3 regions of the Paenibacillus sp. alder61 genome follow, and region 1 is predicted to be linked to each of the others. Evidence: riboswitches for the same ligand, from Rfam matches in the RefSeq annotation. Region 1 holds a riboswitch; each other region holds the start of a gene.

Evidence for each region. Region 1 has a riboswitch for cyclic di-AMP ahead of LBW89_RS17950 (TrkH family potassium uptake protein). Riboswitches for the same ligand answer to the same signal wherever they lie in the genome.
Region 2: it holds a riboswitch for cyclic di-AMP, as region 1 does, so the genes downstream of both, LBW89_RS26770 (3D domain-containing protein) here and LBW89_RS17950 (TrkH family potassium uptake protein) in region 1, are expected to answer to the same signal.
Region 3: it holds a riboswitch for cyclic di-AMP, as region 1 does, so the genes downstream of both, LBW89_RS24305 (C40 family peptidase) here and LBW89_RS17950 (TrkH family potassium uptake protein) in region 1, are expected to answer to the same signal.

What each region holds. Positions count from the first base shown of each region.
Region 1 is NZ_JAIUDG010000017.1:9,799-13,948, reverse strand. It holds gene LBW89_RS17955 (CPBP family intramembrane glutamic endopeptidase) at 1-1,436, opposite strand, end outside; cyclic di-AMP (ydaO/yuaA leader) riboswitch at 1,722-1,881, shown strand; gene LBW89_RS17950 (TrkH family potassium uptake protein) at 1,958-3,292, shown strand; gene LBW89_RS17945 (potassium channel family protein) at 3,306-3,968, shown strand; gene LBW89_RS17940 (cation:proton antiporter) at 4,021-4,150, shown strand, end outside.
Region 2 is NZ_JAIUDG010000039.1:11,196-15,345, forward strand. It holds gene LBW89_RS26760 (HD domain-containing protein) at 1-264, shown strand, start outside; gene LBW89_RS26765 (TatD family hydrolase) at 277-1,068, shown strand; cyclic di-AMP (ydaO/yuaA leader) riboswitch at 1,262-1,469, shown strand; gene LBW89_RS26770 (3D domain-containing protein) at 1,728-2,864, shown strand; gene rnmV (ribonuclease M5) at 3,016-3,582, shown strand; gene rsmA (16S rRNA (adenine(1518)-N(6)/adenine(1519)-N(6))-dimethyltransferase RsmA) at 3,579-4,150, shown strand, end outside.
Region 3 is NZ_JAIUDG010000029.1:51,491-55,640, forward strand. It holds gene LBW89_RS24295 (hypothetical protein) at 10-840, shown strand; cyclic di-AMP (ydaO/yuaA leader) riboswitch at 1,062-1,196, shown strand; gene LBW89_RS24300 (C40 family peptidase) at 1,199-1,690, shown strand; cyclic di-AMP (ydaO/yuaA leader) riboswitch at 1,930-2,067, shown strand; gene LBW89_RS24305 (C40 family peptidase) at 2,075-2,548, shown strand; gene LBW89_RS24310 (GNAT family N-acetyltransferase) at 2,907-3,410, shown strand; gene LBW89_RS24315 (c-type cytochrome) at 3,568-3,924, shown strand; gene LBW89_RS24320 (4a-hydroxytetrahydrobiopterin dehydratase) at 4,020-4,150, opposite strand, start outside.

The DNA.
Region 1 (4,150 bases):
TAGCTGAACAGCAAGCCGATGAACAACAGCTCGATCGGCCGGGAAATCACCGGATAGATCGGATACAGCGTATGGCCGAAGGCCCAGATCAACGTGGTGATGATGCTGGCGGCAAGCGTGCTGCGGAACATTTTCTTCAGCATCGGGATGCCGAACAACCGGTAAACCGCTTCCTCGCCGATGCCGGCCACCCAAGCCAGCAGCGGGAGCAGGGCCGGATAAAGCATATTATAAGGCGACTGGGTAGCATCGGTGGTGGACCACGTATGAATCGTGCGTTCCAGGATGAAGAAGATGACCGATTGCACACCGAGCAGGATCAAGGCCCAGGCGTAGCCGTCCGCCATGGATGACAGCACATGCCGCCCGTATCCGCGCTCTTTGGCTCTTGCCCACAGATTGATCCCCTGCTTGCGCCAGAGTCCGTCGCCGCCGACGAGCGAGAAGTAGATCGACGAGGCCAGGATCAGCGTGACGAGTCCCTGAACAACGAATCCGAACATCAGGAGCGTGCCGTTAACCCCTTCCGATTCCAGATACGGCAGCATATTCAAAGCCGAGCCCATCGAAATCAGAAAATAGACGGCAGCGAGCGCGATCCCGCGTTTAAAGGAAGTAAAGGCCCGCGTAAGGGCGCTGTATACAATGGCCAGAATCCCGAGCACGAACGTGAACAAGGCATACCCCGCATAGGTCAGCCAATTGGCGATCGTTTTCTGCCGCTTCACGTAATCCGTATAGCTTTGCGGCACCTCAAAAGAGCCGACGATCTCGGCAACCTGCCCGTCTTTGTAACGGATATCCAACCGGGCTCCGGCATCGCCGATGTTGTATTCTTGAAACGTTAACCGGAGGCCGGAGGCGGTTTCCTTGACGGCAGGGGAACCTTGCTCTCCATAGCCGAGAGCTTTAAGATAGGGCTCGGCCAGCTTGATTTTCTCGTCCAGGTTGAGCGCGAGCCCTTGGCTGCTCAGCAATTCATCCGGCGGGACAAGCAAATCGGTCGCCGGGATTTTTTTGAAGCCGACCGCCTTCCCCGTCGTCATATGTACGTCGATGGTGACCCCGTCCCATCCTTCTTCTGACAGGCTGAAGTAAACGCGGAACACATCATAAGGAAATTGCTTTTCATATTTTTGGAGATAATCGTCCGTTAATTTTTCTTTGGCCAAATATCCGTATACGTCGGATTGGGTTTGATAAGTGACGACAGCGTCTGGTCCGGGAGAAAGCCCCAGTTCGTCCTCCGCAAACTTAAAGGCCGCCGCCTTGGCCTGCTCCTTGGTGAGCACTTGTGCCGATTGTTCCAACTGCAGGGTTTCGGAAGCCGTTGAGGGGAGGATTTGGAGCAGGACAAACAAGACTAATCCCAGAGCGGCAAGTCCCCACAAGGTTCCGGTCTTCATCCGGCGCTGCGGTTTTGGGTCGGAATACATGTCAAAACTCCTTTTTGATTTTTTTGAATCCGTATGACAGAACAAATCGATTGTCACTGTAAAAGATAACACAGGGGGCGGTTCTTCGCCACAGAAGCGGGGGAAAACATGAGAAACCGCAATAACGACGGCAAAGAAAAGCAAGGCTTAGATAAGACGACACCCGGAAGCCTGTTTCCTCCCTTTTGAGGGTTTATCGCATTATTTCATCCAATTATCACTTTGTAGTACGCTCGAATAAGGCTTATAATCCATTTGACGAAAATGAAATGAAAAATAATGAAACTAATATGTTGGCCGAATTTCAATTGAAAACGGGGGAACCGATCTTTAGGGGTGAATTTCGCCGGCAGCAAGCGGACCGCTTGGTGCGAAAGGCGAATAGGGCAGACCTAGCAAGCCCGAATCCGTCAGCTAACCTCGTAGGCCTTTGCTGCAGGGACCAATCAAAAGGCATTGGATTTCCAGTGCTTTTTTCTTTTTTTCATTTTTGGCCAATACACAAACGAGGTGAACCGCCTTTGCGTTCCAACTGGTTTAAGTTTTCACCGCCGCAGATTCTGGTGCTGGGCTTCGCGGCCATCATCCTGTTCGGGTCTTTTCTGCTGATGCTGCCGATTTCCAGTGTGACCGGGCAAACGCTCCCCTGGATTGATGCATTTTTTACGGCGACTTCGGCAACCTGTGTGACCGGGCTAGTGGTCGTGGACACGGGCGCTTATTTCTCCACGTTCGGACAGGTGGTCATCATGCTGCTGATTCAGGTGGGGGGGCTGGGGTTCATGACGATGGCCACATTATTCTCCTTAGTGTTCAAACGTAAAATCTCGCTGAAGGACCGGCTGCTGCTTCAGGAGGCGATGAACCAGAACACGATGGAAGGCATCGTCCGGCTAATTCGCAAAGTTCTGTTGTACTCGCTGATTATCGAGTCCGGCGCCGCCCTCGTTTTCGCGATTCGCTGGGCTTTCGATATGCCGCTCGGACGGGCGATTTATTACGGAATTTTCCATGGCGTCTCCATGTTCAACAACGCCGGGTTCGATCTGTTCGGGGAATACCGGAGCCTCACCCAGTACGTTAACGACCCGATCGTCAACTTCGTGGCGATGTTTCTGATCGTATCGGGAGGGATCGGCTTTATTGTGCTGTCGGACTTGATCGAGTTTCGAAGCCGCCGCAAATTCTCACTGCATACCAAAGTCGTGCTCTCGATGACCGGCGCTTTGATCGTGATCGGGGCTGTGGTGATATTCGTGTTCGAATTTACCAACCCGAGAACGCTCGAGCCGTTGGGGTGGGGAGGGAAGTTCTGGGCCTCCTTCTTCCAGTCGGTGACGCCGAGAACGGCGGGGGCCAATACGCTGGATATCGGCGCGCTGCGGCAGGCCACCCAGTTTTTTATCATTATTCTCATGTTTATCGGCGCGTCTCCGAGTTCGACGGGGGGCGGCATCAAGACGACGACGTTCACGATTCTTGTGGGCGCGGTGATCTCCATGATCCGCGGTCGTTCGGATCTCGTGCTGTTCCGGTATCGGCTGGCCCAAGAGCGTATTTTTAAGGCCGTGACGATCACGATGCTGGCGCTGTTTCTGGTCATCGCGGTGGCCATGGTGTTGTCTACCACGGAGGACGCGAGCTTTCTGAGCATCCTGTTTGAGACGACTTCGGCATTCAGCACGGTAGGTCTGACGATGGGCCTGACCGGAAAACTTACCGTCCTGGGTAAGATTCTCATCAGTTTTACGATGTTCGCCGGTCGGCTCGGACCGCTGACCTTGGCTTATGCACTGGGGCCGAAGAAGGGTAAAGAACTATACAGACACCCTGAAGGCAAAATGATTATCGGATAAGGGGAAAGAAAAGATGAAGACACAGCAGTTTGTCGTGATCGGATTGGGACGCTTCGGCTCCAGTCTGGCGCTGGAGCTGATGGAACTCGGGTACGAGGTATTGGGCATAGACCGGAATGAAGACGTCGTCGAAGAATGGAGCCATCTGTTGACGCATGCCGTGGTTGCCGACGCCACCGATGAGGAAGTGTTGAAATCCCTCGGCGTACGCAACTTTGACTGCGGGATCGTCGCCATTGGCAACGACATTCAGATGAGTATATTGAGCGCGATTCTTCTGAAGGATCTTGGCATCAAAACGGTCGTAGCCAAAGCAATTTCGGTATTGCACGGCCGGGCCTTGGAAAAACTGGGGGTGGACCGGGTGATTTTTCCGGAGCGCGATATGGGGATTCGCGTAGCCCATCAACTTGTGACCCCCAACCTGCTCGATTATCTCGAGCTGTCCAAGGAGTTCAGCATCGTGGAATTGAAAGTGCCCGAGTGTCTGAATGGAAAAAATGTGGGCGAGTTGAATCCGCGTGCTAAGTTCGGCTGCAGCATCGTGGCGATCCACCGGGAAAGCGGCATCATCATCGCCCCGACGGCGATGGATTATTTGGCCGCCGGCGATATTATGGTCATTATCGGTGCCAACAAGAACATCGAGGAATTCGAAGCTGTCATTAACGACTAATTCCTTTTTTATAAGGTACAGAGATTACGCATAATCTGGAGTGTGAATTGGCATGGAATCGGCGGCGACGGAAGCGATCCGGCATTTTCTTATCTTAGTCATAGTTGTAATCAGTATAGGGATGGCGGCGGGGAAGCTGGCCTCCCTGCTCAAGCTGCCCGACGTCGCCGTGTTTATCGCGG
Region 2 (4,150 bases), on a different contig from region 1:
CCGGAATATGACCTGGAAATTGATTTTCCGACCGATCTGCCTTATGATGTGTTTCGTCCGAACGGGGAATTTCGGGATAAACAGATCCTGTTGTTGGACCGGCAGGACCAGCTGAAGGAAATTTCCGAAGTGTCGGATATTGTGCGTTCCATTAGCGGTTTGCACCGGGGCAAGTATCATTTGTACTACCCTGAGAATAAATTGAGACCGGTTATGGACCGGCTGCCGCGACATATCGCGGAATATTTTGAACAGGGAACATAGGAGGGACAACTCATGGAACTATTTGATACACATACGCATATGGATGCGCCTCAATTTGACGAAGACCGTCATGAAGCGATCGAACGCGCCTTGGCGCAAGGCGTGACGCGGATGATCAACATCGGTTTTAACCGCGATACGATCCCGACGACGATGAAGTTGGCGGAGACTTATGACTTCATTTATGCGGCGGTAGGCTGGCATCCGCAGGACGCCATTACGATGAAAGAAGAGGATCTCGACTGGATTGCAAATTTATGCAAACATGAAAAGGTTGTCGCTATCGGGGAAATCGGTCTGGATTACTACTGGGATACGTCCCCGAAAGAGGTCCAGCACGAGGTATTCCGCAAGCAAATCCGGCTGGCCCGAGAGCTGGGAATGCCGATTTCCATACATAACCGGGATGCCCACGAAGACGTTGTTCGGATTCTCCGCGAGGAGCGGGCGAACGAAATCGGCGGGGTCATGCATTCCTATTCGGGCAGCTGGGAAATTGCCAAAATGTGTCTGGATTTGGGATTTCATTTGTCGTTTGGCGGACCGATTACGTTTAAAAATGCAAAGCAGCCCAAAGAAGTATTGGCGAAGACTCCGCTGGACCGATTGCTGATCGAAACGGATTCCCCATATTTGACTCCCCACCCATTTCGTGGGAAAAGAAACGAGACCGGGCATGTCCGTTTGGTCGCCGAGGCCGCTGCCGAGTTAAAGGGGATCTCGGTGGAGGAAATCGCTGAAATTACAACTCAAAATGCGCTGGAACGATTTGGTATCTCGAGTAATCGGGAGAAAAACGGGTGAAAAAAAGAGTATTTCGGAAAGATTAATGCTTTTTAACCAACTCCAGTGAGTATATTACATTTTTTTAACCAATTATTAAAATAAACGTTGTTGATTCGTCCTTTACAACATGCATCGAAACAGGATAGAATCTTTTCAGTAATCGATTTGGGGTCGTTAACTTGCCGTTGACGATTCCGTTATATGGTTCCATGAACCAGTCTCGCTGAGTCTCCGAACATGGAGAACGGGGGAACCGACTACAGTGCCGAAGGGATTTCCAACCGGACTGTAATTGATTTCTTTATCGGGTCTTTGGGGTGAATTCAAGGTCATTGCGCCGTGAGCGAATGGCGGAGAAAGGGCGGCTCTCTGCGTCCTAACCCGACAGCTAACCTCGTAAGCGTACTAAGAGAGGGCAAACTCGTGCATCCTATTACACCAAGACATTCGGAAGCCACGAAAGAGAGCCTCTTACTCTTTCTAAGGCTTCTTTTGTTTTGAATAAACGTAATAGGGTCATCATACTGTGTTAAACAGGAGGTGACTTGATGCCGGGTAGACTGGGACGGGATGCGGAATGCGGCTTTCATTAGGCATTTCGTAAAAATGAAATGTAGTCACGTCATATGTAACACGATTCGACCTAGACGGCGGGACTATGAAGGAGGACGGAAGAAATGGGCATTTTCCGCAATGAGGAATCCCATGAATCGCGCTCATCCAGCATGTCTTACGCAATGCGGTGGAAACAAGAACATCTACGTCAGATTTCGGTCGTCGGAATTTTGTCCATCGCGGTAGTTCTCATCATCCTGATTTGGTTTTACAGCCAAAGCAACAAAAAAGTATACTTGGTTGTTGACGGGCAGAGTCAGCAGATCGAAACCCGGAAATCGCTGGTCAATCAAGTGCTGGAAGAACAGTCCATCGTTTTGAAGCCGGAGGATAACGTGTCTCACTCTCTGGCCAGTTCGATTCAAGACGGGGACCGGATTGTCATCCATCGCGCCGTGCCGGTCAAGGTAAGCGTGGATGGAACGACAAAGACCCATTTCACGACACAGGATAGTGTCCGGAAAGCAATCGAGGAACTTGGCGTCACTTTGGGGCAGGAAGATAAAATTACACCGGCCTTGGACAGCAAAGTCTCGGCGAACTTGAACATCAAGGTCGTCCGCGTTACCAGACATAAAATACAGACTACGCAAAACGTTCCTTTCACCGTGGTGAAAACCTCCGACAAGAACCTGCTTAAAGGAACGACGAAGGTGATGTTCCCCGGGAGCGAAGGCGTTGTAGTCCATAACATCGAAAAAGTGTATGAAGACGGAAAGTTCGTGTCCAAACACTGGCTCGGCAAAGAGGTCAAAAAGGCCGCTTCACCGAAAGTCGTTGCCGTTGGCACGAAGAAACCGACAGCAGTCGCATCCGCCAGCATTTCCCGCAGCGCCAACGCGGTTAATATCAGCGGCCTTACGACGAAAGGCGGCGTCTCTTTTAAATATAAAAAAGTGCTCAAAAACGTGACTCTTACGGCCTATTCCGCCGAGGAGGACGGCATCGGCACGCGCACGGCTTCCGGTACCCGGGTAGCGGAGGGAAGAACGATCGCGGTCGACAAGGATGTCGTTCCTTTGGGATGGTGGGTTTATATCGAAGGGGTCGGCTTCCGCAAGGCTGAAGATACCGGCGGAGCCATCAAAGGCCACAAAATGGATGTCTATTACGATTCCTTGAAATCGGCGAAGAATTTTGGACGCAAAAAAGGCCGGACCGTTTACGTCATCGGACCGACCAAACCGGAATTGAACTAACCGGAGCGTTTACTTTGCTTGGGGAATGGGATAATATTAGGATGATGAATAAGACGCGGATAAGAAGAGGAGAAATCCTCTTCTTTTTGTTATTGTGATGATGGAAACTATAAGCGGTCTTTAAACCAAAACGAGAGAGGTAAGTGCGGGGATGATCAAGGAGGTCATTGTGGTCGAGGGCCGGGACGATACGGTCGCCGTCAAACGGGCGGTGGAGGCCGACACCATTGAGACGGGAGGGTCGGCCATTAATGAGGCGACCCTACGTAAAATTGAGCTGGCTATGGAACGCCGGGGAGTCATTATTTTCACCGACCCGGATCATGCGGGGGAGCGGATCCGCAAAATCGTGGCGAAGCGGGTACCCGGCTGCAAGCATGCTTTCCTTCGGGAGGCGGACGCGACGAAGGCCGGCGACATCGGTGTGGAGAACGCCTCGCCGGAAGCCATCCGTGAGGCGTTGGAGCGAGTCCGCACCGAAGCCCCCCCGGAAGAAGAGGCGGCTCCCGCTCGGATCGACTGGGAGGACCTGCTGGAGGCCGGGTTGATCGTTCATCCGCGGGCGGCCGAGCGCCGGCGTTTTATGGGTGAACGGCTGGGAATAGGGTATTGCAACGGGAAGCAGTTTTATAAACGGCTCGCCATCTTCCGGATCAGCCGCGAAGAGTTTGCGGGTGCGCTGGCCCAATTGGAGACGAAAGAGGCGAAGAACGAATGACGATGAGAGAAGAAGTGGCAACACCGCGCCGAACGAAGGAAATTATTCAGCGGCATGGTTTTTCATTCAAAAAAAGCTTGGGTCAAAACTTTTTGATCGATCAGAATATCCTCGGCAAAATCGTCGGCGCCGCCGAATTGGACAAGTCCAAAGGGGCGCTGGAGATCGGACCGGGGATCGGCGCTTTGACGGAGAAGCTGGCGCAGCAGGCGGGGCGGGTTGCCGCCGTCGAGATCGATCAGCGGCTTTTGCCGATTCTGGAAGAAGTCCTGGAGCCCTACCCACAGGTTCATGTGATCCATGGCGATGTGCTTAAGCTTGATCTTCATGCGTTATTTGCGAGTGAATTCAAGGCATGCGAGAAAGTCAGCGTGGTGGCCAACCTGCCGTACTACGTGACAACGCCGATTTTGATGAAGCTGCTGGAAGCCGGCCTTCCCCTGGAGAACATCGTGGTGATGATTCAAAAGGAAGTGGCCGAGCGGATGGCGGCCGGACCCGGCGGCAAGGAATACGGCAGCCTCAGCATCGCCGTGCAGTATTACAGCGAGCCGGAGCTGGTATGCAT
Region 3 (4,150 bases), on a different contig from region 1:
GGGAAAATAATGACCTACGTACGGAATGGATGGGGGCTTGTTCGAAGCCAATTTCCCTCTGTAATCATCCTGTTTCTGTACCAACTGCTTTGGGGATTGTTCTTCTATCGGCTGATTCACTCGGCCGTTATCGCTCTGCTGTCGCGGTATCCCGATCCCCCGCCGAATGAAATGAGCCGGGTTCTCTACATGATCGAGGGGCAAATCGAGCTTGGACGGAACCCGGCCATCCACCAGCATTTGTGGATGCTGCTAGGCCTGATTGTCTTACGTCTGCTGATGACGCCGCTGTTCCAGGCCGGTATTCTTTACGGGCTGAGACCTCCGGAGGAGCAAAGGTCCGGGCTTCCCCTCTTCCGCGGGATGAAGGAATTCTGGAAGCCAGTCACCCTCTTTTTCCTGTTAGAGTTGATTCTGCTCGCCCTGCCCGGGCTATGGGTGGTCCCCCAATTGGCGACCCTCTTGCCTTGGCTTGTCCCCGAAAGCGGGCGAATGGGGCCTCTGCTTGCGATGGTCGGGCTGCTGACGGGATGGGCCGTCTACGGCTGGGTCATTCGCCAAGTCCTGCTGTTCTCCCAACTCGGCTTCCTGTTCAAGGAGGGGATATGGAACTCTCTACTAATCAGCCTTCGACACCTGCTGCCCGGCATCGCCATATCCCTGATTCTCGGCACGGCCGGAGCCGCCCTATTTCTCATCTGCGGGGCCTTCTCTTGGATCTGGACCGGGTTGACCGCTATGATTTTGCAGCAAACCTATCCTTTTATTCGCAGTCTATTGCAAATTTGGTCGGTATCCTCTCAATATGAGCTCTGGCAAACCAAGTTACATAAAGGTTAAATTTTTTTCACTTTTGTGCAGCCCTTGCGCCACAAGGCCTCCGCGTTAATGCGGGGGCTTTTCCCTGTGTTTTCGCCTCTAAATCTTGCTAAATAGCCATTGCCAAAATATACTTGCCTTTGTTACAATAGCAACAGCACAATTCAGTAACGATTTTGTAATTATTTTTGTCACCTTGGCAGGAGAACTGTGTCGGGTGTCGAATATGTAAGTAAATCGGATGTATACTACAGCCGAATTCCCTTGACGGGGAACGGGGGAACCACTTTGGGTGAATTGATCTCGCAAGAGAGGGATCATAGGGGGCCTTCAACCGAATCCTTAAGCTAACCTCGTAGGCATTGGAAGGAGCATTTTCTTGAAGAAACAGTTGACCGCAGCAGCAGTAAGTCTTGCCATTCTTTTCTCCGTTGGCACTGGCAGCGCTTTCGCCGATTCCACATTGGACGGCGTCATCGACAAAGCCTTGGGAACGGAATATGCTTCCGGCGGCACTACAACGGCCGGCTTCGATTGTTCCGGATTTACCATGTACGTCTTTTCGAAGATCGGCATTAAACTGCCGCATCAATCCGGCGCCCAATACAAGATGGGTACGGCCGTAGAGAAGGAAAACCTGATTGCCGGCGATCTCGTATTCTTCAACACATCCGGTAAAGGCGTTTCTCATGTCGGCGTTTATGTCGGCGATGGCAAGTTTGCCCATGCTTCTTCTTCCAAAGGCGTAATTATCAGCAAATTAAGCGAGAAGTATTATGTACAACGTTATGTCGGGGCGAAACGGATTCTGAGTACCGACAAGTACGAGGAAGTTACCAGCGAACCCACAGATCACGACGATGTAGAATAATTACGACAAGCCCGCAGCGATTCACCCGAATCGAGGACTGCGGGTTTTTTCATGGTTGTTTTGCATAGCCCGCTTAGGAGAAATTACCCGCCTCTCCTTGTCATAAACGGGACGATCGGCTTAAAATAACCGGCAGCCTTAGAATGACTTGCCAAAGCAAGACAGGCTTGGTACAATAACCAAAGTAAATAGTAACAACTTTGTAAACAATGTTCGCCACGTCACAACTTTGGGTGCATCAACTAGATCAGCCGAATTCCCGGCACCCGGGAAACGGGGGAACCATTTTGGGTGAATTGATTACCGATACATAGGGATCATAGGGAACCTTCAACCGAATCCTCAAGCTAACCTCGCAGGCCTTGGAAGGAGAACTTTTACAGCATGAGAAAGACATTTGCAGCAGCAGCGACGAGTTTGGCGATTTTGTTCACCTTAGGGACGGGGAGTGTATCCGCCGCAGATACGAAATTGAACAGCGTTGTGAAGTCCGTATACGGGACGCCTTATAAATACGGGGGGGTTACCACGAACGGATTCGACTGTTCCGGATTTACCAGATACGTGTTCAAGCAAATGGGCGTCAAGCTGGCCCGCGTCTCTTCGGCCCAATACAAGCAAGGCACTCCTGTCGCCAAAAGCCAGTTGAAGCCGGGGGATCTCGTATTCTTCAATACTTTGGGCAAGAATAAAGTATCCCACGTCGGCATTTACATCGGTGACGGAAAATTCGCGCACGCTTCTTCATCCAAAGGAATCCGTACCGATCAATTAAACAGCAGTTACTATAAGTCCAAATATGTCGGGGCCAAAAGAATTCTCAGCAAAACCGGTTACTCCACGTATGCTGAATCTTGATCCCGTTGCTTAATTTGAGGCGCTCATTTCAACATTGCTGACACCGCAGTGGTTCTTGCCGGAACCGCTGCGTTTTTTTTTCGCTATATACCATATAACGAAAGTCCGTTCAAAAAGGTTTCTGAAAATGGCCTTTCCGCCAAAATTTATTTTTTTTCGTTTGCCGCTTTCTCTCCCATACCCACTCTCCAAATCTTCCCATACTCCTCATTACCCCGCTGACGGAGGACGAAACACCTAGGTTCCTCCTATCTTTACAAGCAAACCATTTCCCGTTAGAGTGATGTTAAATAGAAATTTCAAATCGATGGAGAGACACACCCGATATTCATTTCCCATTGTTTAAGGAGGCGCAAACATGGAAAAACCCGTCACCACTTTCCGGATCGTTCCCATGGAGGAAAGCCACGGCGCGGCTATCTGTACCTGGAAATACGATTCCCCATACGATATTTACAGCTGGCTCCCCTGGGAACAAATGAAAGCGCTCGACGTGGAGTTTGGGAACCCGGCCTTAAGAGCGCAGCAGTATGTCTCTTTGTTGACCCCGGATGACGAACTCGCCGGGTTTGCCCAATATTTCCCGATGGAGGGGGTTACACGGCTCGGCATCGGGATGCGGCCCGATTTATGCGGCCAGGGACTGGGTAAAAGCTTTGTGCTGACGATCGTGGAGGAAGCACAGCGGCGCAAACCGCAGGATGTCATCGACCTGGAGGTTCTGACCTGGAATACCCGGGCGATTCGGGCCTATCAAAAGGCCGGGTTCGTCATTACCGATTTGTACGAGAAAATGACTCCCGGCGGAATTTCCAAACCTTACTACTGCATGGTTTACAAAGGCGCCCCAACCTCACCTTAGCCCTTTGATAAAACGCGTCTATGATAAATAGCACATCATTTTGGGAAATATACAAAAAAGAGGAGTAATTCGTTACTTTTTTTGACACAAACGCTATGATCAATGAGCCTGTTCCGCTATAATGGAAGGGGTAACTTACATAGGAGGGACGATCGGAATGCAGAAGTGGATCATGAGCGGATTACTCGTCGTGGCTTGCGCCTTCGCAGCCGTGTTAATGTTTACATTGCCCGGCCGGGAACAGGTTGCTCAGGAAGAGAAACCGCAAATGCCTGAAATCACGTTAAATGCGGAACAAGCCGAAGCTGTTATAAAGGCGAACTGCATTAGCTGTCATGGAGATCAATTGCAAGGCGGAGCCGGTCCGAACCTGCAAAAAGTAGGTGCCGAGCTGTCTGCGGACCAATTGTTCGGGACCATCACCAAAGGTAAGGGCATGATGCCTTCCTTCAAGGATAAATTGAAGGAAGAGGAGATCGCCAACGTCGCGATGTATCTTTCCGAGAAGAAATAACGCATACAACAACACGCCCGCCGGGCCTGAGTTCAGGTTTCCGGCGGGCGCTTCTCTCTGCGGCCTCGGGTTGGCTTCGCTTCCTGCGTCCGTTTCTAGCCAGCGGAGCGGGCCTTCTCGAAGGCTTCATTATATTGCTGCGCTTCCTTGATATCCACGGCGGTGATGCCGCCTTCCTCCCAGGAGGTCAGCCGGAGCGTCACCGTTTTGTAATCGATGGTTATAA